DNA from 4 places in the Scopulibacillus cellulosilyticus genome. Region 4 is predicted to be linked to each of the others. Evidence: riboswitches for the same ligand, from Rfam matches in the RefSeq annotation. Region 4 holds a riboswitch; each other region holds the start of a gene.

Region 1 (8,289 bases), on a different contig from region 4:
ATGGCAGCCAGCGGTGATTTATTCGATAATTTGGGCATCAGTTTATATAGGATTATAGGCGGCTTTCTGTTAGGTGTGATTCCGGCGATTTTACTGGGACTGTTAATGGGAATGTACCGGCCATTCAGGTATTTTTTTCAACCGTTAGTCATGGCGCTTATGCCAATTCCTACACTTGCTTTGATGCCGATAATTTTAATTATCTTTGGTATTAGTGACTTTTCAAAAATGATTACAATTGCAGGAAGCGTGTTCTTCCCTGTTGTTATTAATACCGCTGCCGGTGTCGCCAATATTGATCAAATTTATTTAGATGTCGCTAAAAACTACGGGGCAAAATCAAAAGACTTTTTCTTTAAGATTGCTTTACCCGGTGCTCTTCCTGTGATGTTAGAGGGTATTCAAATGGGGCAGGCAATCGCATTATTAACCATTGTTGCAGCGGAAATGATGGGTGCGCATTCCGGGATCGGCTATCTTATCTGGACATCGTATAAAGCTTTCTTACTGCAACAAATGTATGTGGGTTTAATCCTTATTTCTTTCTTTGGCTATTTCTTCTCTCTGTTATTGCGAATGCTGCAAAAGGTGCTTATTCCATGGAAAAAGTAGTTTTTTGTAAAGGAGGGGGAGTATGTCCGTAACGCCGAAAATTCAAATCAATCATTTAACAAAGATTTTCTTTAAAAAGCAAACGGCTGTTACTGCAATAAAAGACATAAATTTAAGCATTAATGATGGAGAATTTGTTTGTTTGCTCGGACCAAGCGGCTGCGGAAAAACAACACTATTAAGGATTTTGGCGGGACTTGAGAAACCGAGTACAGGGGATTTTAAAATTACGCGCTCAAGCCAAGACCGGCCGCTGCAATCAATGATTTTTCAAGAAAAAGGCGTTATTCCCTGGCTGACCGTCGAAGACAATGTGGCTTTTGGATTAAAAATGCGTCATCTGCCAAAAAGCAAGATCAAACAGCAAACAGACTATTATCTTGAAAAAGTCGGACTCAAGGACTTCAGAAAGCTTTATCCTTCTGAAATATCCGGTGGAATGAAACAAAGGGTCAGTATTGCCCGGGCATTTGCCAATGATCCGGAAATCCTGTTAATGGATGAACCGTTTGCGGCTCTTGATGAGCAAAACAAATTTATTTTACAAGAGGAATTACTTAATATTTGGTCAGAAACAAAGAAAACAGTCTTGTTTATTACACATAGTATTGATGAAGCATTGCTGTTGAGCGACCGTATTTTATTAATGAGTACACAGCCCGGGCAGATTATTCGCGAGAAAATGATTGACGTACCGAGACCGAGAAAAGTAGAAACGATCCGTTCTAATCCAGAGATGTCGAAAGAGTTCGTTGATATTTGGGAGCATTTGCAAACCGCAGTGGAAAAAGCACGCCAATCTTAACTTTATAAATGTGAGTTCAAAAAGGGGGAACGAGCAAAGCTTCTCGAAATACTACGAGTTGCGACGAGAAGTTGGCGATACCTCTGTGAATAATCTGCGGCGCAGGAGCACGGTCTACTAGAATATTCATCTTTGAACACTGCGACGAGCTATGAATAGCTTCATCGATAATCCTCGCGCAGGAGCACGGTCTACTAGAATATTCATCTTTGAATACTGCGACGAGCTATGAATAGCTTCATCGATAATCCTCGCGCAGAGCACGGTCTACTAGAATATTCATCTTTGAACACTGCGACGAGCTATGAATAGCTTCATCGTTAATCCTCGCGCAGGAGCACAGAGACATCTTAGTATTTGCCCCATGTTTCCGGGACTTTTTGAACATCATCTAGAGGAGGCATGTAAGGTGTGGAAGAAATTCCTTGCCGCTTTATTAGTGATTCCGTTGTTTGTTTTGATTATAAGTGGCTGCCAGGGGGGAGATTCGTCAAAAGAAAAACAATCTAATGTTGTGGATACTAAGGCTAAACCGGTGGATGGCAATTTAAAACCATTAAAGAAGCCGACCACCGTGGTCATTGCGGAGGATGATTCCGCATCTGCTGCGGGATTTTATATTGCTAATGCTAAAGGATATTTCAAAGATTACAATATTAAAATCAAATTTGCTAAGTTCTCTAACAGTGATGATATGCTGCCGGCGCTCGCTTCCGGTAAAGTTGATATTGCAGGCGGTATTTCTTCCGCATCCTTCTTTAATTCGATGGCACAGGGAATAGATGTCAAAATGATTGCCGACAAAGGACATAATTTGAAAGGCCAATCCTACTTTTCCTTCGTGGTAAGTAAAAAGATGAAAAACAAAATAAAATCGTATAAAGATTTTAAAGGCAAAAAAATTGCTGTTTCTACAAAAAATGGGGTCGATGATTATATTTTTTCAAAAATGTTGAAGCATGCGGGACTTTCAAGAAAAGATGTTCATTTTGTTCTAATGCCTGATTTCGGCAATATGGTATCGGCAATCAGTAACGGTACAATTGATGCTGCTTTGCAAATCGAACCAATGATTACACAAGGCGAAGCGGAAGGTATCCATTATCGTTTCGGGGACACAACAGATTATGCACCAAAAGCTCAAATTGCCATGGTACTTGGATCGCCGAAGTTTGTTGATGATGAGCATGCTGTTGCACTAAGGTTTATGGTAGCTTACTTAAAAGGCGTCAGGGATTATAATGATGCATTCGTTAAGGGAAAAGGAAATAAAAAAGAAATCATAGACATCATGACGAAGAATACATCACTTAAAGATCCAAAAATATGGAACAAAGTCAGCGTGATAGGCCTAGACCCGAATGGTAAAATGTTTGTTAATAATATTAAAGATCAATATAAATGGTATAAATCACGCGGAGGCATTGACGGAAACGTAAATGTTAACAAAGCCGTTGATACCTCGTTGGCTAAAGAGGCAGTGAAAGTATTAGGGCCCTATAAATAATGAAATGACTCCTTAGGCGTTAAATACGGGGATAATTGTAATGACTTTAAGGAATATCCAATGACTGCCCTAAAAAATTGATCTTTAGAATCTATGAATTTATGTTAATATTATAATAACTGGATAAGTATTTAAACACTAGGGGAGCCAACAGGCTGAGATCAAACTTAAGTTTGAGACCCTTCGAACCTGACCTGGATAATACCTGCGTAGGGAAGTGGAAGCTTGCCATTTAGGCTTGATCAATGTATTTAAACCACTCTTTATGCTAAAAAGAGTGGTTTTTTGCGTTATAAATTGGCAAGTTTACTTTAACAGATATGTGCGCGGCCGCAAGTCCTCGTTCTCATAAACTTTGTCAGGAGGGGATATTATTATGACAACATTAACAGAACAAATTGAAATAAAATTAGAGGAAACTCAAGATGAATTATTACAATTGTTAGAGGAATTAGTCCGTTTTCCAACGGTTAGTCCGCCGGCAAGAAATACAACAGAAGCTCAATTATTTATCCAAAATTACTTGGAACACCTAAATTTCAAAACAGAAAAATGGGATGTGTTCCCCGGTGATCCAAATGTTGTTGGTATTAGAAAAGGAACAGATTCAGACCGTTATAATAGTCTAATTCTTAATGGCCATATAGATGTAGCCGAGGTCGGAGATGATTCAAATTGGACAAGTTCACCCTTTCAATTAAGAAAAGAAAATAAATATGTATACGGACGGGGTGCAGCGGATATGAAGGGAGGACTTGCTTGCGCTTTGTTTTCGATTAAGCTTTTAACGGAACTTGGTATAGAGCTAAAAGGAGACTTGCAATTTCAATCCGTCATCGGCGAAGAGGTTGGTGAAGCGGGCACTTTGTCTTGCACTGAAAAAGGTTATACGGGGGACTTTGCGATTGTCATGGACACAAGTCACTTAAATATCCAAGGACAAGGCGGTGTCATTACCGGGTGGATAACTGTAAAAAGTAAACAAACGTTCCACGATGGCCTCAGGTCTAAAATGATTCATGCCGGCGGCGGGATTAAAGGAGCCAGTGCCATAGAAAAAATGATGAAAGTCATTCAGGGTTTACAAGAACTGGAACGCCATTGGTCGATTACAAAAAGTTATCCAGGGTTTCCGCCGGGGATCAATACGATTAATCCGGCTGTCATCGAAGGAGGGAGACATGCGGCCTTTATTGCAGATGAGTGTAAGTTGTGGATTACCGTTCATTTTTATCCTGATGAAACGTATGAAGAGGTGATAAAAGAAATTGAGGATCATTTATACAATACAGCATTGGCAGACCCATGGCTAAAAGAGAATCCACCGGAATTTCGTTGGGGCGGCAAATCAATGATCGAAGACCGCGGAGAGATTTTTCCTTCGTTGGAAATTAACCCGGATCACCCAGCAGTTGTTCGTTTAAGCAATCATCACAAGAAAGTAACAAATGAAGAAGCTGTTATAGGTATGTCAACATCTGTCAACGATTCCGGGTGGCTTGGAAGAGCCGGTATTCCTGCCGTTACATATGGGCCGGGGCAATTAGAAGATGCCCATTCAGTAGATGAAAAAGTGAGTATTCATGAATTGCTGGATTTTACAAAAACAATGGCGTGTTTTATTGCTGATTGGTGCAACACACGAAAGGAGAGAGAATGATGTCATTTACAGAACGGTTATCTAAAAATATCGAACCTATTTGGGCGAAAATCCATGATCATCCTTTTGTCCAAGGGATCGGAAATGGAACATTACCTCAAGAAACGTTTGCCTATTATATGAAACAAGATTATGTGTATTTAATCGACTATGCCAAGCTGTTTGCAATAGGTTCTATAAAAGCAAGAGATATTGAAACAATGGGGTGGTTTGCCAGACTTCTGCACGAAACATTCAACACTGAGATGGATTTACATAGGCAATATGCATCGGAATTTGGAATTACAAGAGAGGAATTGGAGCGAACCGAACCAACGCCTATCAACTTAGCATATACACGCTATATGCTCCATGTTGCCCAAAACGGTTCACTTTCTGAACTTGTCTCTTGTCTTCTTCCGTGCATGTGGAGCTATTGGGAAATCGGAAAGGAACTGTATGCCTATAATGGAGAGTCATTGTCCAAGAACCCTTACGCAAAGTGGATTGAAATGTATGCATCAGATGACTTCGGGGAGCTTTGTCAATGGCTGATTGAATGTCTTGATAAACAGACGAATGGAAAGCCGGAATTTGAACTTCAAGTTTTAGAGAAACATTTTCAAACGACATCCCGTTATGAGTATATGTTTTGGAATATGGTCTATGAGCAGCATGAATGGCCAATATGACAGGCGGTATGTTAAAAAAATGAATTAAAAATAGAAGCCCTGGACGGCATTACCGTTCAGGGCTTCTATCGCAGGAAGATGGAATTGTCGTTATGACTTCAGCGCCAAAATCTTTGGCTAAGGAGACGATGGAAGAATTGATACGCCAAATGTAATATAAGTCATAAACTAATTGGTCTTGATTGCTGTTTCCACGAAATGATTGTTCAGGAAAACGTTCAATTTGTTCTCTTTCTTTTTCAAGCTTCCATACTCTTGCTTTAAATGTTTTTCCTATCATCAGCTTATTTAAAGTATCAAGGTTATCTTGTAACCGTTGATTAACCTGTATTAGCGTCCTTTGTAAAAAGGGATTGATTCTGATCTTTCCTTCTGTGTTTGTAGAAGCTGTGAGATGTTTTGCATAATAATTCAAGGCGGTTAGAACGGTCAGCCTTCGTTCGATGCCGGATCTCCCTAACGCACCGGGTGTGTTATGAAGCGGTTTTGCTTCATCCCTGATTTGCTGAAGTTTCTCGTCCAATTCCAATGCCATATCCGCAAGGTAAGCGGATTGATCACTATCTATTAATTTGTTAATAAAACCATTAAGGTATAGTTTTAAGCCGTTCAGGAAGTCTACGGTTCTATCGGAGACTTTATCCCGAGTTTTTATAGGAAGGACAAGAACGGAAACGAGCAATCCGATGCCGACTCCCACAAGTGTATCAATAACACGTGCGGTTAATAATTGTTCATTAACGCCGCCGAGCAAAAGATTATACATGATTGCTAAGACCATTGTCATCCAAAAAGTCATCAGTGCATATGAAATATCAAGGAGATAAAAAGCCATAAAAATACAAATGAACAAGAGTAAGAGTTCCAAATCCGTACGCCCGTCTACAAGATGAGCGAAAAAGAATCCGCAAACCGCTCCAATCAGCGTACCAATAAATCTATGAAAGGCTTTGACAAACGTTCTCCCTACCGATTCGGTTCCAAGAAGAACGACAAACGCAGAAAGTAATGCCCAGAACTGGTGAGCAGGCGACAAAAGATAGCCAAATATTGTTGCAAGCTCACAGGCAATAGCGGCCTGGACGGCTTTCTTTGTGGATACCCGCATCCCCTTTTCATTTTCGTTGTTGCTTGACTCCAATTCGTCACTCTCAGAATTCTCGATGTTTAAAAAAGATTTAAGCTTCTCTTTGTTTATATTTTCTATTCTAATTTGGCGCATACGGTTGGCGCCTTCAATAAGGTGGCTTGCAATCGATTCTACGCGTCTGATTAAATACAACCAGTCTTGATTTTCATCATTTTTGTGATGAAATTGGTCTAAATATGCCCTTAACTCGCGAACAGCATTTTCAGCTTCCTTTAAATGCGAATGGTCATAATCATCCTCCTGCACATCCGAATAGCGTAACGAACGGACGACATTTAGCAGTGATTTTCTGATCACATCATTTTCAAATGCGTGTAATAGCTTTAAACGTTTTAACGCTGAGAATAATGTCTCTATTAACATTTCTGCATTAAAAATATACACTCGCAGGTGCTGGGAGCGAATGCCGGGCCATATTCGAGATGGCTCTGTGGAATGGAGTTCACCTGACAGCATTCTCGTATATGCGTTTAACTTTGTGATATGTCTGTTAAGACGGTTGAGCCTGAGCCAATTAATTTTTAAATCCTGTATCATATCAATCATGATGTCAAACGTTAAATTAACTTGAATATGGAATGAAGCCATGCTGCGTTTTAACGTCCTATCGGAGCGCTCTTTGAATAGAATAAAATGGGACAAATAAGCCGACGCAACACCGATAATAATACCAATTAAAAATAAAAGGAGCTGGTCAAACTTAACGTGCAAGAGAACGGATATATATAAGGAAAAAAACGAGACCATACATAAAGAAAAATAACGTGAACGATAACGCTGTAAATAAAAGGCTGAAAAAATAACAATAAGTAATACAATATCTATCACATGGTTAAAAGTTGACGTCCATGTACCTACTGTGACCGAAATACCCCCAGACAAAGGCAAGAGACACGTGGTGACTTTTTGTTCTGCCATTGTATCGTCATTGACGGCTGTAATGCTCATAAGACTTATGATGCCCGATAAAATGGCGGCTGTTATCTCTCCTTTTGCGAAAGTATTAACGATAAAAAGCATGCTGAGGACAGAACAGGCAACCGCAAATGTGACTCTGAGTGCCTTTTGAAGACGCATTCGTCCGGGATCTGAGGCGGAAATTCGATCAATCCAACGACGAACAGCCAAAAAGTTTATCCATTTTAAATTCATACCTTTTATGATATATGAAAAACAAAATGAGAGCCAGTCAATGAACTTTTTCTGTTTACGGAAAAAAGCTAAAAAAACCGGACCCAAGCGGGAACGGCTTTTATAACTTTTTAAAGTATGTTTTTGTGTGGGGATTCGGTAAAGAACAGCTCAACCAGCATGAGGCAAACCGCGCCAATAACCGCTGCTTGATCACCGAGTTTTGTAAGCATAACTTGAGTTGCTTTAGCTTGATCGGTCAGCCCTCTTTGGCTGATCGTATCCTTAATACTATCTAAAAGAATGTCGCCTGACTTTGTTACACCGCCGCCCATAATAATGCAGCTTGGATTTACGATATGGATAAGGTTGCTTAACCCGATGCCAAGGTATTTTCCCGTTTGTTTAAGCAATTTAATGCAAAATTGATCGCCTTGTAAAGCTGCCTGGTTAATCAACTCACCTGTCAATTGATCAAGATTATTGTCCGTCATTTCTATAAGCATGCTTTCTTCACCCATAACGAGCTGTTTCTTGGCACGTTCGGCGATATAAGGTCCTGCCGCTAATGCTTCAAGGCAGCCGTAATTGCCGCAGCTGCATTTAGGTCCATCAATATCGATGGTCATGTGACCGATTTCTCCGCTTAAGAATTCATTTCCGTGAAGTAACTTCCCATTAATAATTATGCCTGCACCGATTCCTTGGCCAACATTAACACAGACAAAGTCACCGATATCATAGCCATTTCCA
Region 2 (8,289 bases), on a different contig from region 4:
CCAAGCTTTCTTCAGATATTACAATTAAATGCCATTGAAATAATATATGTGAGCCTTGACCAAAGAAAATCATTGTTGTCGAACTAAGTATAGCGAGTAAAAAAGAAAGCAATAACATCCAGAAAGACAATTTCATATTAAATCCATTAAAAACGAGATATAAAATAAAAAATAAGCTTGTCATCCAAATCATAGTGTTAAGGTTGTGAACCATGAGAACAGCAATAAATAAAATAGCAATAATTAGAAACTTAAGTGAGGGATTGACTTTAGAAAGCCATGTTTGATAAGTTAACAATTCTTTATCCATCTCCTTTCTAACTAAGCTTTAACTGCATCTAAATAAATGCTTTCTGTCCTGTTTAACATGAATTGTCCGCGGGCTGTCAGCAAATCTTTCTTCAATTTGCCGTCTTCAATCTCTAATATTCGGGTAGCAAAGCGTTTTACGATTTCCATTTCATGAGTAACCATTATAACAGCTGTGCCATTTCGTCTTAACTTCTCAAAATATTCAAGAAGGGCAAAAGTATTTTTTGCATCTTGGCCGAATGTCGGTTCATCTAATAAAATCATCTTTGGGCTTTCAAGTAATGCGCAAGCGACGCTTAAACGTCTTTTTTGCCCAATCGACAGTTGATATGGATGCTGATTGATTTGATTTGCAAGTGAAAATTGTATAAGGGCTTGATTGACCCGCTCATTAATGGTTGAATGATCAACTTTTTTCATTTTGAGTCCATATTCGAGCTCATCAATCACTTTATCCGTCACAAACTGAAACTCAGGATTTTGAAAGACGAATGTCATTCCCGAAGAACCCCCGTTAGAAAGATCACGGCAGTTGCCGCTGTTGGGCAGTAAATCCATGATACCCTCAAGAAGAGTACTTTTTCCTGCTCCGTTTTTGCCAATGATTGTAATCCATTCCCCGGATGATACCAACAGTTCCTGTACATGAACTTTAGGCGTCTTCTTACGGTAAACCGTAAAATCTTCAACTTGAAGCAACGGCGTGGTGTCTTGAGACTCTATCATCAAAGGCTCATTTCCATAATTTTGGTTCCAAACACCCGGATACCAAATGCCATAGTCATCAAGTTTACTTTGATAGTCTTTAAAAATAGTACCGGCTTCCCCATCGGCAATAATCTTTCCTTCATCATTGAATAAAACGACCCGGTCGACGAAATGAATAACATGGTCGATTTTATGCTCAACAATAATGACTGTTTTATCAGCGGCAACTTCCTGAATCATTTGCCATAACTCTTCTGTACCTTCCGGGTCAAGCATCGCTGTCGGCTCATCGAGAAACAGGGTATCAGGATCTAAGGCAAGCGCGGAAGCTGTCGCCAGCCGCTGCTTCATGCCTCCTGATAATTGATTGATCGGCGTATGCGTTTCTTCTAAATGAAGTCCAACCTTATTAAGATACTTTTTAATCATGTCCGGCATTTCTATACGAGGGACTTGAAGATTTTCTAATACAAAGGCAATTTCTTCATCAACATACGACATGCAAAATTGCGAATCAGGATCTTGAAAAACATAGCCCCATTTTTCAGGAAGTTTGATATCATCTGCCTTCATAGGGTACTCAATATGCTCCGGAACAAGACCGCACAGCACCTGCATGAGTGTTGATTTCCCGCAGCCGGACGGACCAAGCATCAGAATTTTTTCACCTTTTTTATAATGAAAAGACAAATCCTTAAACTGCATTTCTTTTTCCTTAGGAAAAGCTAAGCGCAAATTTGTGACACCATATTGGGTATTAATTAAGGACATCATAATCATCCTTTGAAACCGGTCTGACGATATTGGCTACCCCGGCTGATTCTAAAGCTTTAACAAGCACGTAAGAAAATGCTCCTGCAATCAATCCTGCGCCAATAAAACGGAAAATAATATTTAAAACAAGATTCCAGCCGGCAAGCTCGAATAAATAACCAAAACCTAAGTCCAATATAAAAGACGCAAGAGCAGATGCCATTCCAGAAAAAACGGCCACAGAAAGATTAAATTTCTTATAACGGAAAGCAAAGAATACGATCTCAGCAAAAAGACCTTGCAAAAAACCGTAATAAAAATCAACAATTCCTCCCTGACCGGCAAATAAAACTTCTCCTAAGGCGGCTGCCGTCTCTGCCAATACGGCGACACCCGGCTTTCTGATTAACAATAGCGCAAACGGCCCGGCCATAAACCACATACCATATACAAGCTGATCAATTTGCAGTCCCAATGGTTTTAATAAATAAGATACCGGGCCCCACAGTTTGTAAATCAAACCGAATACTAATGCGATTACAATTGTCACCAAAATGTCTGTGAGCTTTAACTTACGATTGTTTTTCACGAATTTTCCTCCTCCGGATTTGTCCCTTTGATCCATTAAATAACTGCGAGGCAGTCCTTTCGTGAAAATAGCAAACTGCCTTTTCAGATACCCTTTTTCCAATAACCGTCATATAAAAAAATGCCGCTTTCCGGTATTGGAAAGCGGCATAAGTTAACAAGGTCACCTGTCAATAGAAAGACAGTTACTTTTACCACTTTCCTTCGCTGGTATTATCCAGATCAGGTCTAAGGGTTTAGGCATAAGCCCCTCTCAGCGAAAAGCACCCCTAGTGGAACAAATCGAATATTTTTCTATTTATTAACACGTTACTACAAACATGAACATTTTTCAATATAAAGATTTATTTTAAAAACATATTTTTTTCTTAATTTTTCATATTGCTTTTTAAAATTTCTCTTCATTCGATCATATTCAACATATAAAGTGACAGGCTTGCCAATCGGCAAGTTTTCTTTAATAATCTTTTAATTTTTTGCAAAAAATGAAATAAGGAGGTGTTTTTTTTAATGTCTCATCCTTACCTTTGTCCAAATTGTAAAACAAATAAAACGCGCTTCAATATTATCGAGCAAAAACCTAAGGCAGTTAAAATGGATCCGAATACCGGAGAAATAACCGAGGAATATAACATGGATCATTTGGACCCTATTCATTTGCCCTATAATGGACCTGAACAAAAGGTCCAGTGCGGTGTTTGCGGGTTAATAGAGGATGAACAATCTTTTATTAAACGTGCAGAATACGCACAAAATAAAGAAAGTCTATAAAGTGAAACTTCCATCAGTGGGGGTTTTGTTCATCCCCCCACTGATGGTTAGTTGAACTTATCGGGGGGTTAGCGTCCGTTATCTCCCGCCTAAACTTCATTGTTTAAACTCAAGTTTTGAGGCGGGAGTTTTACGGACGCTTGCACCGGGATAAATCATTAATATTTTAACCAGCTGTCGGCTGGTTTTTTTCATTAAAACAGTTTAATTTAAAGGTACTGAACTCCCCGGTCCGTGTCTAAAGGGTTTACAAGCCGGCAAGTTTTCTTTAACAATTATTCGCCCATTTCATAGACTAATGTAAGGAAATCAGCAAAAGGATGTTATTCATATGCCTGCTCTTGTCGGTATAATCAAAATTAGTGTCATGTCAAGCTCCTCTGTTTTGAATGTCGGTGATGTTTATAATCTTTCGCCGTTTGCTTTTTCCAAAAGTTTTGCCGGGGCTGGTTCTTTTAACACTGGAGACAGATTAGTTATTCATAATGCACCAAATTCAACTCAGGTTGAAGATCCCGATCTTATTGACCAGGGAAATGCCTTAAATGTATAGCCCTTTTCTAAAATTTCTTTTTCACAGGTCATCGTCCCCCCTATTTACTGCATATCTTTAAATAGAGAGGTGAGCGATGGTGAATTACCAACAGCCTTATCAATGGCAACAAATTATACAACATTTGCACGGTAAGATGAATACGCAGGAAAAACGCATTCGGGAATTAGAAAAAGTGATTAAAACGATGAAAACAGATATGGACGGCTTAAAAAAACAACAACCTTTAACTGTCAATTATTCTTTTGACCAATTAAAAATTGACACGCTTGAGGGTACTTTGAATATTGGCTTAAACCCAAATAAAGATATGGAGGATCTGGACGATTTTACAATAAATGACCAAACCATTCATGCGCCGGAACAACCCATTGATCCTTCCTCAGCGGTTATGAATGATGTTAATCATTTTCTGAATCAGTATTTCAGAGAGCAAGCATTTGAAGATTTACGCGGGATCGAGCAAGAAAAAGGTTATCCTTTAGATGACACATATCGGCAGTTTATTATTAATGATGTTCAAAAACAGCTTAATAACCGGGCTCAATATTATTTATCTAAATACCAGGAGCAATATCTTGATAATCGGGAAGATTTAGTTGATGTCATTAATGAAAAGCTGCATGATGACATTAGAAAGGCATTTAGTATGTTTATTGATTATCTTCCTAAAAAAAGGCGTGATTCACAATGAATTTTAATGTCGTTAATAAGGAATTATGCGTGAACAATATAAGGATCATCGGTGTGGCAACGGCTTCTGTCGTACTGATTGGCGATGCAAAAACAATTGGATCATCGTCCATTTTCGATACTCCGGCAGAATCACTGATCGTCGGTGAAGCGCTCGCACCATATGCTGCTCAGGGGGTCGTGCGGTAGTGCCGGTTAGAACTTCAGTCGTAGACACGCTAAAAATTAACACCATTTCCTTAAGTTCAATCCTTGAGGTTGGTGATTCTAAGCGGGTCACACCAGTCGGAAAAGTTTTTGCCATCCAAAGAGAATATCCAATTTACCCTAAAAATGACCCCATTCTTAATCAGCATCATTATATTTTTGATGTACCATTGCTTGAAGCCAATATTTACGAACCTGTTCATACAAATGTCATTAATGAAGATCCTTTTATCAAGGTCAATCATATTAAAATAACCGGTGTATCTACGGCTTCTGTTATAGATGTTGGTTCTACAGATTATGTTTACACTGAAGCACGGGTTAAAAACATCCGGCAATTTTTTAATCCGCCTGACTGAGACCTCATTAATCTAACATTTAACCATTCACCGGCATAGAATAAATTTATCAATAGGTGTAAAGGATGTTTCGATATGCCATCAATTGCGGGACCAATTAAAATCAACAGTATAGGCAGCGGCGCCGTTTTTCACGTCGGCGACTCATTAAATATTGCGCCTAAAAGCACATCGAAAACATATGCCGGATCAGGTGCGTTAAGTACTGGCGACTTTTTACAAACAAATAATCTGATAAACAGCACAAATACTTTCGATTCAGATCTTGCAGACGGAAGTAATGCGGCTAATAATTAATTTTTTATTGGAGCGTTCCATATGAATTTTTTTATTAACCAAGACATTCATATTCATCAATTAAGAATTAATGGTCTATCAAATTCATCTGTATTACAAATTGGCAGTGCCGGAATGATTAAGCCTGTATCTAATGCCTATAATTCAGGAAGATTCACACAACCAGCACCTCAACTTGCCTTGCCGGGTCAAATAACACATCCAGGAGAAGCTCCCCAACCAAGTGAAACACTTCAGCCTATTCTAGTGCCTCTTCCTGCACCAACTTAAATTAACTGTCATTCTGGCGGATAAGATAATTTTGATTAAAAATATAGAAATTGAGACAACATATATAAGAAATATAAATTGTTGGAGATGATCCCTGCATGACAGTTATAAAACGTTTAATGGTTTTTCCAGCATTAATTCTTATTTTATTCATTGGGGAGGCTCATGTATCAAAAGCCTTTAATGTCCATCATGATCTTATAAAAAGCGCGCAATTAAAAACCAGTCAGGATTTGATTGCTTCATCCGATTTAATTATTTTAGCTGAGATTCAAGGTGTCAGTTATCAATTCAATACAGGGCGTCATACAGACATTGGTAAATTTATTAACTATGTACAGCCTTTATCCGTTAAAACAGTATACAAAGGGTCTGAACAACACGATGTTCATCTATTAACAACAGGCATTTATCCTTTACCTAAACCTGAGAATCCGCTTAATAATCTATATCCTGGCGCTATTGAAAACGGTACGTATCTAACCTTTTTAAAAAAAATTCCAGGCACGCCATATTATCAGTTAAACGGCGGATGGCAAGGATTATACCCGCTTATTAATGGCCGAACTTTTGCTTTATCCGGCGGTTTTACACGGTTTAACGACTTAGCTCCCAAAGATATTAACCACATTATTAAAACTCGCAATGGCGAGTTTTTTTCTATTAAAATTAGCATAATCTGATTTGGACAACCATATGATGTATTAAATAAACACATTGGGAGGACAAATAATGATTGCTGGAAAAGTATTGGAAAAGGCTAAACCTAAACGTTCATTCACAGATGCCGCGAAAACATTTATAAAAAGTTTTAACAAATTTCAACCAGAAGACCTCCTTGAGAAACTAACTAATGTCATGTTCAAAATCATCTTATTTTTAGGTATCCCATATTTTATATTTATATTTATAAAATTTTTAATGATTTATTAAAAAACAACCCTTCTGTCTATTACGACAGAAGGGTTATTTATAGTTGATTTAACATTGCATCCAGCACATAATCCACCGCTTTTATCGTTTCCAAAAAACGGCGGCGGCGCGTATCTTTTTGAAATGCTGTAACAGAGGTTATCGTCAAATTATCATACGTATCATTAATTTGTATATGATAAACATACTTTGGATGCTGTTTATTAATCCATTCCAGAGCCAATGGCTTCCATTGATCAGCTGCGGCAAGAACCTTATCTGCAAATGGCTTGACTGCACCATAAAAATCAACTTCATAACCTTCTTTGCGGGTCCGGTTGACAAATTGTTCATACGCCATTTGATTATATTCCTTCAGCAGTCTTGTTAATTGTCTTAGGGTTTGTATTTTTTCCTTGTCCACTGCTGTCACCCCCCTCTTCTATCGTACCAAAAGAAAAGGATTATGACATTTCTTTAACAACCATTGCTGCTTAAGAACCGACCAGTTCTTTCAATACCGGTAAATGGCGGTTTTTCATATTAGGCAAGGGAAAAATACCATTCAATTTAGTAAATCTCGTCAGCTCCCGATCAATTAATCTGATTTGTTGATCAATCTGATGAATCATATAATAGATATTTTCTAATTCCTGACGATGATGTAATATTTGCATGGATACAATCTCATCTGCTTTATTAGAAATTTTTTTCTCCAACTGATCCATTTTGACTTCCAGAAAATCCATCCGAACATCTAATTCTTTTCTTGATAAGCCATAAGAAGTTTCTTCAATATGCTTCTTCGTTTTCATGACCATCAACTCCCGTTGGTTTCTTAACTTAAATAGTTCTTTCTTTCTGGTGAACGTCCTGCCGGCTTGACAAAAGAAGTGCTTCTTCATCAAAGAAAGGTGGCTTTCTCATTCTTTTTTTAAAATTCGACAAAACAATGACATAAGAGCTGCTAATTTCTCAATTTGCTTTTGTTTTTTTACATACCAATGGCTGATGTCATAAGGTAAGAATTTTGGGTTATCAAACCATTTATTGTTTATTTCACCGTTAAACCAATCGTTTATTTCGCTTAAATGATGTTTAACAGGATTGTAAAAACTTCTTAAGTATGTATAATAGGTAGTTGTCTCCTGTCGAAATTGATCATAATCTATCCGTGATCCGGTTGGTTCTACGGTTAAAGCAAATTTTTGGATTTCCTTTGAAACTGGAGACTCAAACAGCAGCCATGACAGCTGTTTACCAAATTCAATTCTCTTTTCTACATGTGTAAATCGGTAAACAGAAAAGCCGTATAAAGCACCTTCAACAGTCGGAAAAATGACTGCTGTTTGATGCAGCCATTCTTGAAATTTAAAAAATAACCGGTTAAAAACCCTGTTATGAAAAAAGCTTTGTTGAATAACCGGCTTTTCAATGACTTGCTGTTCATTAACAATTTGGCTTGTACAAAGACGGCGCTTATCCTGTGTAATCCAAAACAATTCCCACTCCTTCTCCATAAAAATAGATATATTGAATGCTTTTAGTAAATAAAAATAAGGTCTATTTTTTTGCTTTGATAAATGATAGGTAAGAAGTTGTGGAAAGGCATCCGAAAATATCAGCCAATTTGGCCTTTCATAAGTATGAAAAAGGATAAAGCGATCACGCTCTTTTAATAAATTTTTAAGAGGGGGTAGAGCAAGGTCGGTCATATTCCACCCGGCATTTCTTGAAACCATGCTGGCAAGCAGCGCCCAAATAATTTCTGGGTTTTCAAGATAAAATTGGATATATGCCTTCGTCCTTGATATATTATCAAGATTACATTTGTCAGTTTTACTGCGAATGTAATGAATGAATTGT
Region 3 (8,289 bases), on a different contig from region 4:
TCCATACCGGTATCCCGGGATGACAAGAAAATAATCGGCACATTGGACACTTCTCTAATCTTCTGGCACCAGTGAAAACCGTCAAATGCAGGCAAGTTGATATCCAAAAGGACAAGTTCCGGCTTATTTTCAATAAATAATGACAAAACGTCTTCAAATTGTTCAACATAAAAAGCATCAAATCCCCACCGCTTCATGTTCTCATAAACAATATCTCTAATCGTTTCATCATCCTCAACGATCATAATTTTTAACATAAGCACACTCCTTTTACCCTTCAAAAACCTATTATTTCAATATATCGATCACATTATAAAAGCATAGTTCACATTAGAGGAGAATAATATGTCATTAGTTCCCTTGAACGTATGTTTTCGATTGGCCATAAATGCTTAAATATCAGAATATAAAGTCTCCGCACCCTGCCTTCAAGCTTCAACCTCCAATATCTAGAATGGAAAGGAATGAGTAAGGCATGGTTCACAAACATCAAGTTCAACTGTCCCTTGAGCAAATGCTTTCCATTATTCGACACGGTTTAAATCAAACAGTTTCACCGAAGAAAGTCGTCATTATCGGCGCCGGTATATCGGGACTGGTAGCCGCTTCTTTACTTAAAGAGGCCGGCCACAGCGTTAAAATCTTAGAATCCACCGATCGAATCGGCGGGCGGGTTATGACTTATCGATCACCATTCAGCCGCGGACATTATCCCAACATGGGCGCTTTAAGAATACCGGAATCACATGTATTAGTTTTAGAATATATTAAAAGGTTTCATTTACCAACCAATTTATTTATTAATGCGACACCTGAAGATCTTATTTATGTAAACGGTATAAAAACACGGGTAAAACAATATGAACAAAATCCCGATATTCTTCAATATCCAGTATCTCCTCATGAAAAGGGCAAAACCGCTGACTTATTGATATACGAAGCCTTAAAACCTATTACAGATTTTATTAACAAAAATCCTAACCGAAATTGGCCTATTATTCTTAAGCATTTTGATAAATATTCGATGCAATCTTTTTTAAAATATGCGCCTCATCCTCCCGGAATAAGCTTTTCACAAGGCGCTATAGAGATGATTGGTGTCCTTTTGGACCTAGAAGGATTACTCGAACAAGCTTTTATCCATTCAATGAGAGATGTGATGATTTTTTTAAGTCCTTCATCGCGTTTATATCAAACGATTCTGCCAATAGAGCGCTTTTTTGAAATTACCGGAGGCAATGATTTGCTTCCAAAGGCATTTCTCCCTGAGTTAAAAGACAACGTTTTATTTAATCATCGCGTTGTTAACATTACCCAGCAACATGACGGTGTTACTGTCAATTCAAAGCAAGGTTCTGAAAATAAAAGCTTTACAGGGGACAGGTGCATTGTTACGATTCCCTTTCCAGCTTTGCGCTTCATTGATATTCAACCTTATCATTCTATATCACATATAAAGCGAAGGGCTATAAGAGAACTTCATTATATGAATGCTTCCAAGGTTGCGATTGAATTTAAAAGCAGGTTCTGGGAAAAAGAAGGCTTATACGGCGGGAAGACAGTCACTGATTTGCCAATACGCTTTGTCTATTATCCAAGTAACGGGATTGGAAGTTCCGGTCCAGCCGTCATTATTGCCAGTTATACATGGGGTGATGATGCATCACCATGGATAGCATTTTCAAATGAAGAACGTGTTTATCACGCTTTAAACAATTTAGCTTCTATTCACGGGAATGTCGTCTATAAAGAATTTGTCACTGGTATATCAAAGAGCTGGCTTCTGGATAAAAATTCTTGCGGCGGTTTTACTTTTTTCAAGCCGGAACAACAAACAGAATTACTGCCTTATATGACAATACCGGAAGGAAGAATTCACTTTGCCGGCGAACAAACATCATCAGATCCTAATTGGATCGAAGGCGCAATAGAATCCGGCATCCGGACTGCGTTTGAGATTCATCATGCGGCTAAATGAATAAGATTTAGCCGCCATAACTCAATCATGCAGTTTGGCGGCCAACTATTAAACAACTAATTAGTTTTTTCAAGCAACAAACGATAATTTTCTTCATCAAAGCAAACAAAAAGAACCTTATTAATCTTGCTTTGCTTATGTTCATTTAAGTAGGATGACACTTCTTCTGCAGAAATATCTGCCGCTAACGGTTTCGGAAAATGATAAACACCTGTACTGATATTTGGGAATGCAATTGTTTCAACATGATATTGATCAGCAAGCTGCAAAACATTTTGATAACAGTTTCTAAGTAACTGCGCCTCTTGGTGTTTTCCGCCTTGCCAAACGGGTCCGACAGTATGAATGACATATTTTGCATTAAGACGTCCCGCTGTTGTAATAACAGCTTCGCCCGTTGGACAGCCGCCTTGCTTTTCCCTAATCTTCTTGCATTCTTCCAGAATCTCACTGCCTCCTGCCCGGTGTATCGCCCCATCGACGCCCCCGCCGCCAAGTAATCCATTATTTGCCGCATTGACAATGGCATCGACGGTTACCCTGGTAATATCCCCTTGAACAACATGGATTTTTTCCGAAATAGCTGTCATTCGATCATCCCCTTTAGGCATAGTTTCTTATCTTCGATTTAAAATGTCAACAAAACAACAACATGATTACATCCCTTCCCAGCTTTATGACAAACTTTGTTAGAGCCCTTTTGGAAACCTTTGCGCAGGAGCCAAGCATTGCTTCTAGATCTGCTGCAAGCTGCGACAAGAGGCGGCAATGCTTCTTTTGAGTAAACCGCCGGCATTGGCGTACCATTTATTATAAATTATTCTTTCACTTGAAAACCTTTAGTTTTTTCTACAATGATTGACAGAATTTGATGTTTTCTTACATAATGGACATACAGTCAATAACTATTCACCCGCCTTAGTTAAGGAATAATCATTTCACTTACCTTATTGACTTAAAGACTATTTTTTCTGAAAGGGAGTGTGAGCTGTGAAAAAATATGTCTCGCTGATCCCAATCACTTTATTAATTTTTGCATTGGTAGGGTGTGGACAAACGGAGGATGTAAACGGCAGTGCAAATGGCGGAAATAAAAAGAAAGAAACAGTCAAAGAAGCATCTGCACTTAATGAGAATAAGGAACCCGAAACACCTTATGCCCCTGTTCCTCCGTCAAAAGATGCAAAGCCTCTAAAGGATTTCTCTGCAGACTCTAAGAAAGGAAAAGCATCATCAAAAGATCAAAATTCCAATCACAAAAGAAAAGTACCTTTAGGACAAACGCTGATGGCAGGTAAAAAGGACTTATCCAACGGCCCTCTTAAGAAATACAGGCTTGTTTCCTTTTATGGCACGCCTATCTCTAATAAAATGGGTGTCCTAGGTGAAAGTTCTCCAGAAGAGATGATGAAGAAACTTAAAAAACAGGCTCAAGCCTATTCTAATGCTGATCCATCCCGGCCGGCTGTTCCGACAATTGAGCTGATCGCTTCAGTTGCACAGCGGGATCCAGGACCAAAGAAACTTTATATCTCTCATACCTCAAAAGAAATCATTGAGCGTTACGCCAAACTTGCTAAAGATAACAAGGCATTATTAATCCTTGACGTTCAGCTTGGCCGAGACTCGATTATGAACGAAGTCAAGGAACTTGAACCTTATCTTAAGATGCCGAATGTCCATTTAGCCATAGATACCGAATTTCACGTCGGAAAAGGGCAGGTACCGGGCGAGGACCTCGGACATGTGAATGGCGCAAACATACAAAAAGCTATTAAATACATAAACAATCTTGTAAAAAAGGATAACTTGCCGGATAAGATTGTCATGGTACACGAATTTCAAAAAGGCATCATCAAAAATAAATCGCTTATAAAACCGACTAAACATGTTGAAGTCGTTCAGAACTCAGATGGTTTCGGGAGAGCCAAAGATAAGAAATATAAATACCATCAGCTGGTTACAGAACAAACGAACCAGTACGGAGGATTTAAGCTCTTCTATCATGAAGATCAGCCGCTTCTTTCTCCGAAACAGGTTTTACGGCTGGATCCATCACCAGCTGTTGTAAACTATCAATAAGAAGTAAAATTGAGATAAGAAAAAGGCAGGAAGTCATCATAATAGACTTCCTGCCTTTTTCATTTTATCATTCAATTTTTCTGCTGCTTTTTTAACATCCGTTTGCGAAAGAATGGCTGAAACTACAGCAACACCATCGACATTGCGATCAAGGAGTTCTTTTACATTATCTTGTGTAATCCCGCCGATAGCGACAACCGGAATTGATACTTTTTCTTTGATACGAGTGAGTTCATCAAGTTCAATCAGCGTCGCATCGCCTTTTGTTTTTGTTCGAAAGACTGAACCGACACCAAGATAATCTGCACCATCTTGTTCTGCTTTTACCGCTTCTTCAACAGTTGAACAGGAAACGCCTAAAATTTTATCCGGTCCGATAATTTCCCTGACAATACTTGCCGGAAGATCATCCTGCCCCACATGAATACCGTCAGCATCAAGAGCAAGAGCGATATCAACACGATCATTAATAATCAATGGAACATGGTAAGAAGCCGCCGTGTCCCTGAGTTCTTTTGCGAGCTCGTAAAACACTTTAGATGATTCATGCTTTGCCCTTAGCTGCAATAGGCTAATCCCGCCGTCAAGGGCTTCTTTTATCTTTTTCATATACTGATTGTGGTGCCCGGAATCATAGTTTTCCGTTACTAAATACACACGGTAGTCTACATTTTGATTAGCCATTGATACGTGCCCCTTTCTTAAGATCTTCAACAGTCAAGGTTGAGAACGCATCAAACAAACGGACTCTGAACATCCCCGTACCTTCATTTGCTCTTAAGTTTTGATGAGCCGTTTCACCGGCAAGTCCCATGGTTAAAATACCTGCCGCAGCGGCTTCGAACGGTTTATTATCCGTTCCTGCATAAACCCCGATCAATGAATTCGTCATACACCCGGTTCCTGTAAGCTTTGCAAGCATTGGATGGCCGTTTTGAATACGAACAGTATGCTCACCGTCTGATACGACATCAATCGCCCCTGTAATAGCAATTGTCGCTTTTAGCTCGCTGGCAAGTTTCTTGGCTAAAGCTTCAGCCCCTTCCATGCTGTCGCCTGAATCAACCCCTTGTCCGCTTGAAGGCAATCCGGCTAACGTTCTAATCTCAGACATATTCCCGCAAATAATAGAGCAATCAACATTAGCAAGAATTTTCTTCGCTGAGTCGCTGCGAAAAGCGGTTGCTCCAACACCAACAGGGTCAAAGATGACAGGAATCCCTTTTTCATTAGCTGCCTTTCCTGCCTTTAACATCGATTCGACAGTTTCTTCCGCCAAAGTGCCTATATTTATGACAAGAGAAGATGATTGCGCCGCCATCTCAGCCGCTTCGTTCGAGCTGTCCGCCATGACCGGGCGCCCTCCTAAAGCCAAGGTAGCATTTGCGCAGTCATTAATTGTTACACTATTAGTAATATGGTGGACGAGCGGTTGTTTATCTTTTATTTTATTAAAAAGTTCATAGATTTGATCCATAACAGAAGCCCCTCTCTTTAGTCAATAACGCTTGTCTCCGGAAACCATTGATATAAATGATTCGTCGGTCCAACGCCTTTGCCGATGGCTAATCCATGGTCAATTGCGCCTTCTATATAAGTCTTGGCTTTTAAAACAGCCTCTTCCAGTGTATGTCCGTTTGCGAGGTTGCCGGCGATGGCTGAAGACAGCGTGCATCCGGTTCCGTGAGTATTATTTTTGTTAATTCTTTTGCCGTTAAAATGCTTCCACGAGTTCCCGTCATAAAGAACATCCACCGGCTCGCCTTCTAAATGTCCGCCTTTAATAAGGACTGCCTTAGGTCCAAAGTTATAAATTTTTTCCGCTGCTTGTTCCATTTCTTGCAGGTCGGTAATAGATTGATCTATCAGGACACCTGCTTCTTTTAAATTCGGTGTAATCACTGTCGCTAAAGGCAGTAATTCTTCTATTAGCGCTTGTTTTGCTTCCGGCTTCAATAAATCATAACCGCTTTTAGAAACCATGACCGGATCAAGAACGATATATTCCGGCTGATAGATTTTAAGTTTATCGGCAATGATTTTAATAGATGCATTGTCTGATACCATGCCAATTTTCACGGCATGGACCGGGATATCGGTAAAAATTGCATCAATTTGTTTACCTATCATATCTGGAGAAATATCTTCAACAGCCAGCACACCCTGTGTATTTTGCGCTGTTACTGCGGCAATCACGCTCATTCCATAAACGCCGTGTGCTGAAAAAGTTTTTAAATCAGCTTGGATGCCGGCGCCGCCGCTGGAATCCGAACCTGCTATTGTTAAAACTGTTTTCATCATTTTCACCTCATTGGAAAGTATTTTGATATTGAACGATTTTTCTCTAAAGCGGTGAGCACAACCCAGGCAATCAAGCTGCCGCAAACAGTGCTCATTAAAAACGGTACGACGAAAAAGAAAGCTGCCACATTTTGCCCGAGAAGAAACTTGGCTATTGGAAAAGAAGCTATTGCTCCAATGATACCCGTTCCTAAGACTTCACCAAAAACAGCAAATATTTTCCTTTTTGTTATGACATACAATACACCGGCCAGACACGCACCGATCATACTGCCAGGAAAGGCTAACAATGAGCCCGTTCCGAGTAAATTTCTTAATAAAGAAATCATAAAGGCATTGACAACCGCATAACCGGGACCAAGAACAACCGCTGATAAGACATTAATAATGTGTTGGATGGGCGTTATTTTAGACATGCCGATCGGAATAAAGATCATATTGCTTGTCAATGTTCCGATGGCAATAAACAGTGCTGAAAACGTTAATTTACGAGCAGACACCGGCGACTGCCTCCTTCTTAACGCACTAGAGGAACTAATCAGGTGAAAAGATCGAAGTGTATTCCGAAGCTATGTAAAAAAGGCACAACTCCCAGAATAGGATTTGCGCCTTTTAATATACATACAAAGAACCGCGACTTCCCTACGCTGGCATGATCCAGATCAGGTTTCAAGGGTCTAAGACTTTGCAGGTCTTACTCTCAGCCGGCCTTATCCAGCTCCCCCAGTGCTATCATATATTTAATTATTTTCAGATTAAAAGTAACACATAAGCCCGCTCTTTTCAAGTAAAGGGGTCAGACCCCTTGAACTTGTGGATAACATGGATAATGTTAATAAGTCAAAATATTTGCATCTCTTGTGAATAGATTTAAAATAGTATTAATAAAGCATTCCTTGCATTCTACTTTTTTGAAAGGAAGTGAGTGTGTTATGGGGTTATTGCATCATGACATTACATTCTTAAATTTTGATGGCAGTTATGTTGTTCAAAATCAGTTGTGTCAAGACTTTCCTCATAACTGGATTGACTTATATGACATTAAACATACTAACCTTTATTGTGAACCAGATTCATTAAATCAAATTACAAACGCCATAAAGGATCGCACTGAAAAAGGGATTACTCTGATAGGCAACGGAAATTACCATTATGTCTCTTATGCCTTACTATCAGAAATCCAGGAACCTTTCACGTTAATACTTCTTGACCATCACACCGACTTAATGGAGGGATCAGCACCTTCGCTGTTATCATGCGGTTCATGGGTCTATCATGCCGCTTTAAACCTTCCCTTGCTGGAAAAAGCTATTATTATTGGTCCAAATACCTCCTTTCCCAGTCATCTGCCAACTCAACTCCGGCATAAGATTCATATTTTTTCAAGTGAACATTTACCGCTAACCGAGCTGCAAACCATTCTCTCACTCATTCAAACAGATACTGTTTATATCAGCATTGATAAAGACGTACTCGATTCAGCCTATGCTGAAACTAACTGGGATCAAGGACATATGACTCTGAAGGATTTGATTCGAATCATCACTTCAGTCGCCGCTTTTAAACATGTCGCCGGTATTGATATTTGCGGGGAATGGCCTGTGTCACCCGTGGATGCCTTTAATCCAAAGAACCAATCTATTATTCATAAAAATGAACAAGCCAATTATCAGATTTTAGATGCTTTAGTTCATTCGAAAATTTATGCTCATCACTGATTTTTAAATTCACAAAGACTACTATTTATTAATATATTTATTAAAATAATTATCCTGAACCTAAATTAAGTATAAATAACCATTAATCAAAACCACCCGTGAAAACGGGTGGTTTGCTCTGCGGCTGAAAGCCTCTGTTACTGGCCAGCCCTTCAAAGGGCACTGAAAGGTTCGCCAACCGCACTACTTTTCCGGCAACCCTAAAAGGGT
Region 4 (8,289 bases):
CTTTTTAAGTAATTAACAATGACGGATGCACCTTCTTTGCCGAAAGCTTTAGCAATCTCAGCGCCTATTCCGCGGCTCGCACCGGTTACAAGAACAATTTTTCCTGTAAAATCCATTTTAAACGTCTCCTTTATTCAGCATCTGGATCATAATTCTCAGCATCTTGTTCCGCATTCTTTTCAATATCTGTCCATTTGATTAAATCAAGGAAGTTCAGCTGTCCATCGTGGTGCCATCCGGGTTGAGTATGCAGCATTTCTCCGATTGAACAAATCCGGTTCACACCCGCTTCGCCCAGCTGTTCGGCAAGCCGAAACAGTCTCTCGGGACCTACAGCAACACCTGCCGTTTGTAAATAGCGCCGATACGGTTCTAAAAATGAAATGGAGTCTTCTAAAATTGTACATTTAAAAACATGGACAGTCCGATTCAACGGCGAGGCCGCAAAGGCAGTTTTGTTATGGTAAATGACTGTCCAGCTTGTCCCCTCTGAACTGCCATATACAGCATCTTCCGATTCATTCAGCGCTTCAAATTCATATTTGCTGCGGACGGCACGAATGGCAAGTGCCTCTTCATTTGAAATCTCGGCTCTCGGTTTCTTTTCATGATAGCGCTGAAGCTCTTTGGCTAAGAGCTGCGCAAATTGCTTGGGAGAAACAGCACCGCCCTCCTCAATAAAAACAGAGTGAGGAGAAACACATCCCTGTTGGTCATAAACCGAGATATCTTCTGCCAGACGATGGGCTACCTGATTATAACGGTCTGGGGTCAGTGCTTCTTTACCTGCCATGGCAAAACTTATTTTATGACCGTAACTTAAAAATAACTTATGGTCCGGAACCCGGCTTCTTACCTTTTCGACAGATTGACTTGATCCGTAAACAATTACAGCTTCAGCCTCAGAAATCACTGATTCCTCAAGTTCAATGTTTCCGCCTTTCCATGGCAAAACGGCAAGACAATCAGCGAAATCCTGATTGACTTCGGCCAATGTCTGTGCAAACAAAACAGGCATTAACGGTTCAGAAGACGAGGTTTTTCCTATGTTCGCCGATTTAATAAGCAGTCCCATTATCATGCTCCAAATAGGCAGCCCCGGAACATTGCCTGAGAAAATATGAAAAATGAGCTTAGGGCCGTATGCCTTGCTAAAACCACCTGTTTTACGGGGGCGAAATTCATCAAGCACTGCGGGGTTATCGAATTCTTCGTCAAGAAAACGGAGAAGTTCTTTTTTTCGAAATGTCCGCATAAACCGTTTTAATTCAAGACGAATCATTTCTTTATGATAGCCTGTGATTACCGGCAGCCATTTTTCTGCCAATTGCCTAAAAGGATAATTTGGATCCAGCCATTTCTGTACAGCGCTATCTATGATGTCAACAACTTCTGCTATTTTTAAATTCAGGAGACAGTTTCGCCGATTAGCTTTAATTGTTTGAGAGAGTTCTGATATATCTCCGCTGGAAAACACCGGGAACCGTAAAATTAAGTTCTCATATTCTGATTCATAAATCCGTTCGGTGAACGATGTTAACTGAAACCCTTTTGGCACAAAATAAGCGTCTATCACTTGCGCCCCCTCTTTATCTATCATTGTTGCTGAGCCTCCATTAATTGATCAACAGATATTGAACATCCCCGGGCTTCGGACCCTTCAGCCCGGCCAAGCAAAGTCAAACCATCCGCTGTTTTATATCCCATATCTTCAGTTAAAATTGCGAGACAAGAATTCCAGTTTGCCAGATCATAATGAGCAAGAATTCCAATTTCACCGTCTTTTAACGGTTCAAGCGTTTCAGGATGGAGGACAAGCGTCTTTAACCAGGAAGCGCTGGACATTTTCGTATTCAGCCGGTCACGGAACACAAATTTTTGATCGTAAATTTGCGAGCTTAATTCGGTCATACCGTACATGTTAATGCAATCTTTTTGACTGATAGCGAATGTTTCCTCGAAGGATAAATAGAGCTCTTCTTTTTTTACCTCACGGGATTGACCTTTAAAACCTCCCGTGTCAAACAGCCTGCTGCCGGATGCAAGTTTAAACCGGTTGCCATGCTCCTTGCAGTAATCAAGAAAATGCACATAAGCAAAGGAAGCTCCCATTAGCATGACGGGTTCTTTCCTTTCTTCACTTTCCTTAAGTGCCTTTACCAAACTATTCATATCCAGCCCGTCTTTATTAAAGAAATTCCGGCTGTTTTCATTGCCGAAATGTTTTACCGCCATTGTTAAATACCGTGACAACGATGAGTTTTTATTCAAATCTTCTCCCGGTGAAAGAACAAAAATGGCTCTCTTTTTTCCATCAGGGACGACAAACTGTTTAAAGCCGGTCATCATTGAAGCATCCCAGACTTGCAAAGAAGGATGATGATTTTTTCCGCGTTTTTCAGCATTTGTTGTTCCGCTTGTCATAAAAACGGCCTCAGCCTCTTCAGCCGGTTCGCAAGACAGCACAAGCTCTTTAAACGCTTGAATTGGTATAACCGGTATTTCCCTCCAATTTTTTACTGTCAGCGGGGTTTTCCTTCGCTTTTGGCAAAACTTCTTATAAGGAAGATTAAACTTAAATTGATAGGTAAATAGTTTTAGAGCCAGCTCATTGAATCGTGATTCTTCTTCATTTGACTCCTCAATAAAAGTTAAGATTTGTTCGGTTATTTCTTTAGATTCTTTCCTCATTATTTTTCCCTCTTTCTTTATTTATCCCCAACCAGCTAGGAATATTGACTAACACTAATTGCAGCAAAATAGCAGTAACGGCACCTACTAAAATCGTGTTGCTAAGGAATTTCCCTAAGAAACCATGAACATTGGTAAAATAGTTTGGGAGCGCGATGGATAATAAAATCGACAAGCCTGCAATCATGAAATTCGCTTCAGTTTTCTTCATTTTTCCAAGAATATTAATACCCGTAAAAATAAGCGATGCAGCCGCCGGCAAAAAGATCCCGCCAACAACAGCGTCAGGCGTCACAGCAAGCATCGCTCCCGCCTTAGGAATAAAACCAAGTACAAGAAAGATAATCCCGGCTGCCTTAACCGCATGCCGTGAGCCGACGCCCGTTAATCGGATCAAACCGACATTTTGGCCAAATCCTGTCGTCGGGAAACCGCCGATAAGCGTTGAAATGATTGAACCAATCGATTCACCGGCAAATCCCTTTCGAATCCGTTTGTTATCTAACGGGGCGTTCACCATTTCTGCCGCAGCATGATAAACACCCATAGCTTCAAATACTGCCACAATATACGCAAAGAAAAATGTCCCAAATGAGACCCAGTCAAATTTAAGCGCACCATAAGGAAGTATATGGGGCAATCCAAACCAACCGCTTGTTGCGACCTTAGAAAAATTAACTTCCCCAAGCAAAAATGCGATAACATCACCGGCAACTAGAGCGATGAGAAAAGAATACGAACGAAGCATGCCTGTCCCAAATACAGATAAAAACAGGACAATTAATGAAGTAGCAACTGAGATTGTCAGCGTTTTTCCATCAAGAAAAGTTTTCGATCCCGGGTCCCCTCCTAAATAAAGTGACAGTGTAAAGCCGGATAGTGCAACGCCGACAATTAAAATCACTGAACCGGATACGACTGCTGTAAAAAAAGATTTCAATTTCCCAAGCAAGCCCGTAATAGCTAATATAAAAATGATGATTCCGCTTAACACAATCCCCCCGCCGGCAGCTGCCAATCCGTTAGCTTTTCCGGCAGATATCATAAGTGAATCAAAAGCGGCCGACGGACCTTGAACAACAGGTAATCGTACAAGCCGTGTTGCCTGTACAAGCGTGACCAAGCCCGCTGCAATAAAAATGGCATTCACCATGTTTGCGGCTAAGGCAAACGACAGCCCGATCATCGCAGTCACAAACACAGGATCAAGCCAAACGTTTGAAACAAAGACATGCTGCAAACCATATAAAAATCCTCGAACCGGTGATAATTTTTCTTCCAAACCAACTGTGACTATTCCTGAGTTATCCGAAAGTTGTTCTTCCGTTTCTATCTTTTGTTGCATAAAATATCCTCCCATCAAAAAAAGCCACCCGGCAAGCGGGTGGCTTCAATATATACAAACTGTATAAATATAAATCCACGCCACTTCCCTACGCTAGTGTTAACTAGATCAGGTTCAAAGGGTCGAATCACTTCTCTCAGCTTAAAGCTCCCCTAGTGGTGACTTTTCTTTTTTTCTGTATCGTACACCTATGTTTAAAATTCGTCAAACTTTTTATATCAAATGAATATTTTTCGGGTTTTTATTTTAATAATGGATGACTTTTGACGTTTCTTAATGATCATCATAAGTTTAAAAACGGTGCCAGCAGGCACCGTTTTTATAATTTTCCATTAGGACTGTCGTAGAATTTTTTGATCGCTTGATCAACGTAAACCCAGCCCTTCCAGCCGAGATGCATTGTATCCTTTAAAAAGTACTTGTCATATTCATGGCTTGAGAAATCCGCCACCGGAAAACCAGCCTTTTCTACTTGCTTGCGGACTCTGGCATAGTAGTATTGCCGCGTCTTCTTAGGGACCCCGGCATAATCGTACCAGCGGCCATTCTCTGGAACAGAGATAAACATTGCTTTTGCATGTTTTTCTTTTAATAAGTCCAGCACAAGCTGCAAGTCACCGTACTCAGGTGAATGATAATACCTTTCATGCTTTCTATATCCCTTTAGATGACTATATTTAGGTTTTATTTTCTTCCAATAATGATTGTTAATACCGTAAGTGTTAGAAGTACTGTCTTTTTCACCCATTAAATCGCCGCGATGACGGAGCTGTTTCCAAGAAAGATTTTTTAAGCTTGGATCAACATTAGGATGATGGGGATGAACAGAGAAAGATTTTATCGTATCTCTCCACATGAGCACCCTATAGTCAAATTCTCCATACGCCTTCTCGCCCAACAGCTTCAATTTATTTGTCTGATTACTATAACCGATTCCTTTTAATAAATAAGCCAGATTCTTATCTTTTCTAATAAATTTAAATTGCAGTAACCGCCTGGCAGCGCGTTTCTTTAATGAAGGGTCTATGTTTTTGTTAAATACGAAATCATAGGCCTGCAGTTTTGAAAAGTTTGGATCAAAATGCTTTCTATCCAACCCCTGTTGAGCAAACCATTGCGGGGATAGGATAAAGACAATTTTCCTATTTTTAAGGTCATTTGACATGGATGCAAAGTTCAAAAAGTGAACGAGTGACTGCATACCGCCGCGCCCGACTAGAAATGGGGTGAACCCGTCAGGATTGACTTTAAAATAGTTAGACGGGTGGAAAGGATCTAAACGCAAAAGTTCAGATGACCCATAAATAGGAAGATATTTTTTATCATCCATTGCTTTTTGTTGCAGGGCTATACCTTGAAACATATTTGGATCCAAGCTCGTTGCCGCCTGGTTTACCTTCTTATTGCTTATAAGCGCATGCTGTACACTGCCCGGCGTAAACAATAAGGCAAGGAAAATGATGATGGCCAAGATTAATGGGCCATACCTCGGTTTTTTCATTTCATTTCAGCCAACTTATTAATAATAAGGTTAGGTGTCGCCCATTCTTCGCGATCAAATTCGGAAATCGATACCGGAATGCCTAGTTTATCTTCAATTTCGACTAAAAGATTGACAGTTCCAAAGGAATCCAAAATGCCATCTTCAAATATTTTTACATCAGGATTTTCCTTAACAATATCGTTTTCACAAACATCTTCAAGAATATCTAATACTTGTTCTTTAAATTCAGCCATTGTTATACGTCTCCTTTTTCAATGAAAAGTTCTATATTTTAATGGTGTTCAAAAGGGAGGACAAACAGGGCCAACACTGGCTAAAAACGTCGCGTCCATGTGACAACGCCAGTACTAGCACGTCCTGTGCGTCGGAATTTCGAGGCGCGGCAGTCCACGAGGACCGGATCGACGAGCGATACTTCTCGAAACACTACGAGTTGCGACGAGAAGTCGGAGATGCCTCTGTGAATATGCTGCAGCGCAGGAGCACAGGTACATCTTAGAATTGCCCGGCACGTGAGGACCGCAGTGGCAACGCAACGAAGAAATTCGCCTGCAATGTTTCCCGGACTTTTTTGAACATCCTTTTTTAAGTGAATAGTCTTCCTGAGAAAATAAGAAGGCTAAAACATACAAAGTTAAATGTAATCACAACAGATAAGACATGCGTCAACTTATTGTCCGGCCAAAATTTATGCTTCTTGTTTTTCCGCTCAAATACATCAAAAAAGATAAAATAAAAGGTGTGAAGCAAGCCATAAACAATATAGTGCGGAAAAGGTCCGTGCCACAATCCCATAACGAAGAAATTTATAAAAATCCCTATATAGGATGTTGTGTAACGGTTTTTAAATACTTTCTTTTTGGTCATCGTAAATACAAACCGCATAAAAATATAATCTCTAAACCAAAAAGATAATGTCATATGCCAACGATTCCAGAAATCCTTGATGTTACGGCTAAGAAACGGCTTATTAAAGTTTTCAGGGGTCTTAATCCCGAGTAAATAACTTGTGCCAATAGCAAAATTACTGTAGCCGGCAAAATCAAAGAACAGGTACATACTGTAGGCATACATATAGATGACAATACTCAAGAACGTATCTTGTTTGAGGTACCCGGACATTAGGATATGCTGATTAATAAGGTACCCGATAATGAATTTGTAAAGGAACCCTTGAATAATACGATTTATACCGCGGTAGAGAAGTTCCTTATATTCCGCAGACGTCGGCGTATGTTCGATATCCTTTTCGAACCGGCGATAACGATCAATTGGTCCGGATGAGATTGTCGGGAAAAATAACAGGAAGCGAAGGAAGCGGTATACAGAAACTTCCTTCAGCTGCCCATCACGGATATCAATGATCATTTGAACGGCCCTAAAAGTTAAATACGATATGCCAAGGAAGCCGACCATGCTCAAGCTTTTGAAATACGGTGCAAACTTAACGATAACCAGCGGCAAAATGGATAGCGCAACCGTTAAATAGAACATGCTGGTTGGATTATTTTTTTTCCGAACAGGTAAATATCCCTTAATTAATACAACTTGCCAAATGACAAAAATGATTAACGATATAGCCTGTGCCGGCTTATTATAGAAAGTGAGCACGAGAAAAAATATTGCGACAACCGAATTATACGTTTTAAGTGATTTTCCATTAAGTCCTGCAATGATTGACGGGATGAGCAGTATCGCTAAGATGATAAAATAGTAAAATGTTGCATAAGGAATCATACGGTCATTGTTACCTCTTTCAGTAACGCTTTGCGATCTACCTTACCGTTAGCAGTCATTGGAATGGAAGATTGGTAAACGAATTTTCTCGGAATCATATAGGCTGGCAGTTCAGCTGCCAATTCTTTTTTAATCGCCGATGTTAACTGAAATTCCTTTTCAAATTGATGCTCATTTGGAACGACGATCGCTAATAGATGGTCGTATGCATCATTTCTCTTTATCGGCAATACAACAGCGGCATTAACATAAGCACTTGAACGAAGATGATGTTCAATTTCTTCAATTTCCATACGATATCCGTGTAATTTAATTTGGTTGTCCATCCGGCCGTGGCAGAAAAGCATGCCATCTTCCAATACCCCGGCATCTTTTGTTCTATAGGCCCGCTCGCCATTTATAGTCATAAATGCTTTTTCCGTTAACTCCGGAGCACTTAAATAACCTTTGCTGACACTTGGGCCGACAATAACGATTTCTCCCTTTTCACCATCGGCTGCTAATGAGCCGTCTTCTTTCATAATCAGAATTTGGCAGTCGCTCTTACAATAGCCGACCGGAAGAGAATCGTATTTTCCGGTCATTTCCTTATCAATGATGACACTCGTAACGGCAACTGTTGCTTCAGTTGGGCCGTATGAATTGATAATTTGTGCTCCAGGAAATCTTTCTAACAGCTGTCTTGCTAAATTGTTTGGTAAGACCTCCCCGCAAAATAAGAAAGTATTAAGGGAAGGAAGCATTTCACTTGAGAAGCCGGGAGCCATTAAGCACATTTCCGCAAAAGACGGTGTAGAAGTCCAAACTTCGATATTTGATTGTTCGAAAGATGCAAACAGTTCCTTTGGTTTCGCAATCATTTCTTTATCAATGGCCCAAAGCGTTCCGCCTGTGACGAGACTTGGATAGAGATCCATAACTGACAGGTCAAACGAAAACGGCGCTTGGTTCAAGAAAACTTGCCCTGATTGTAATCCAAAATCATTTGTCGCCCATTTTACGAAGCTTTCCA

The links. A riboswitch is a leader RNA that binds a small molecule or an ion and turns the genes downstream of it on or off. The one in region 4 is predicted to bind thiamine pyrophosphate.
Region 1: another riboswitch for thiamine pyrophosphate. It lies ahead of ACFQRG_RS13345 (acetylornithine deacetylase); the one in region 4 lies ahead of ACFQRG_RS11690 (solute carrier family 23 protein).
Region 2: another riboswitch for thiamine pyrophosphate. It lies ahead of ACFQRG_RS06755 (ECF transporter S component); the one in region 4 lies ahead of ACFQRG_RS11690 (solute carrier family 23 protein).
Region 3: another riboswitch for thiamine pyrophosphate. It lies ahead of thiW (energy coupling factor transporter S component ThiW); the one in region 4 lies ahead of ACFQRG_RS11690 (solute carrier family 23 protein).

Annotation. Positions count from the first base shown of each region.
Region 1 is NZ_JBHTCO010000017.1:53,920-62,208, forward strand. Features, by position in the region: gene ACFQRG_RS13330 (ABC transporter permease) at 1-612, shown strand, start outside; gene ACFQRG_RS13335 (ABC transporter ATP-binding protein) at 635-1,417, shown strand; gene ACFQRG_RS13340 (ABC transporter substrate-binding protein) at 1,782-2,924, shown strand; TPP riboswitch at 3,055-3,157, shown strand; gene ACFQRG_RS13345 (acetylornithine deacetylase) at 3,301-4,584, shown strand; gene tenA (thiaminase II) at 4,581-5,255, shown strand; gene ACFQRG_RS13355 (FUSC family protein) at 5,305-7,533, opposite strand; gene ACFQRG_RS13360 (ROK family transcriptional regulator) at 7,668-8,289, opposite strand, start outside.
Region 2 is NZ_JBHTCO010000005.1:22,027-30,315, reverse strand. Features, by position in the region: gene ACFQRG_RS06765 (energy-coupling factor transporter transmembrane component T family protein) at 1-298, opposite strand, end outside; gene ACFQRG_RS06760 (ABC transporter ATP-binding protein) at 322-1,794, opposite strand; gene ACFQRG_RS06755 (ECF transporter S component) at 1,778-2,362, opposite strand; TPP riboswitch at 2,544-2,642, opposite strand; gene ACFQRG_RS06750 (DNA alkylation repair protein) at 2,872-3,132, shown strand; gene ACFQRG_RS06745 (spore germination protein) at 3,464-3,685, shown strand; gene gerPC (spore germination protein GerPC) at 3,762-4,379, shown strand; gene ACFQRG_RS06735 (spore gernimation protein GerPD) at 4,376-4,567, shown strand; gene ACFQRG_RS06730 (spore germination protein GerPE) at 4,567-4,944, shown strand; gene ACFQRG_RS06725 (spore germination protein) at 5,020-5,241, shown strand; gene ACFQRG_RS06720 (spore germination protein GerPB) at 5,263-5,511, shown strand; gene ACFQRG_RS06715 (hypothetical protein) at 5,610-6,194, shown strand; gene ACFQRG_RS06710 (hypothetical protein) at 6,244-6,444, shown strand; gene ACFQRG_RS06705 (YppE family protein) at 6,482-6,847, opposite strand; gene ACFQRG_RS06700 (hypothetical protein) at 6,918-7,238, opposite strand; gene ACFQRG_RS06695 (DUF2515 family protein) at 7,347-8,237, opposite strand; gene ACFQRG_RS06690 (hypothetical protein) at 8,277-8,289, shown strand, end outside.
Region 3 is NZ_JBHTCO010000017.1:2-8,290, reverse strand. Features, by position in the region: partial or broken gene ACFQRG_RS13130 (response regulator transcription factor) at 1-257, opposite strand, end outside; gene ACFQRG_RS13125 (flavin monoamine oxidase family protein) at 476-1,978, shown strand; gene ACFQRG_RS13120 (O-acetyl-ADP-ribose deacetylase) at 2,035-2,568, opposite strand; gene ACFQRG_RS13115 (hypothetical protein) at 2,969-4,060, shown strand; gene thiE (thiamine phosphate synthase) at 4,097-4,744, opposite strand; gene thiM (hydroxyethylthiazole kinase) at 4,737-5,537, opposite strand; gene thiD (bifunctional hydroxymethylpyrimidine kinase/phosphomethylpyrimidine kinase) at 5,555-6,361, opposite strand; gene thiW (energy coupling factor transporter S component ThiW) at 6,364-6,861, opposite strand; TPP riboswitch at 6,983-7,096, opposite strand; gene ACFQRG_RS13090 (arginase family protein) at 7,294-8,079, shown strand.
Region 4 is NZ_JBHTCO010000014.1:75,408-83,696, reverse strand. Features, by position in the region: gene ACFQRG_RS11705 (3-oxoacyl-ACP reductase) at 1-116, opposite strand, end outside; gene ACFQRG_RS11700 (acyl-CoA reductase) at 131-1,600, opposite strand; gene ACFQRG_RS11695 (LuxE/PaaK family acyltransferase) at 1,597-2,691, opposite strand; gene ACFQRG_RS11690 (solute carrier family 23 protein) at 2,675-4,036, opposite strand; TPP riboswitch at 4,105-4,200, opposite strand; gene dltD (D-alanyl-lipoteichoic acid biosynthesis protein DltD) at 4,356-5,537, opposite strand; gene dltC (D-alanine--poly(phosphoribitol) ligase subunit DltC) at 5,534-5,773, opposite strand; gene dltB (D-alanyl-lipoteichoic acid biosynthesis protein DltB) at 6,126-7,277, opposite strand; gene dltA (D-alanine--poly(phosphoribitol) ligase subunit DltA) at 7,274-8,289, opposite strand, start outside.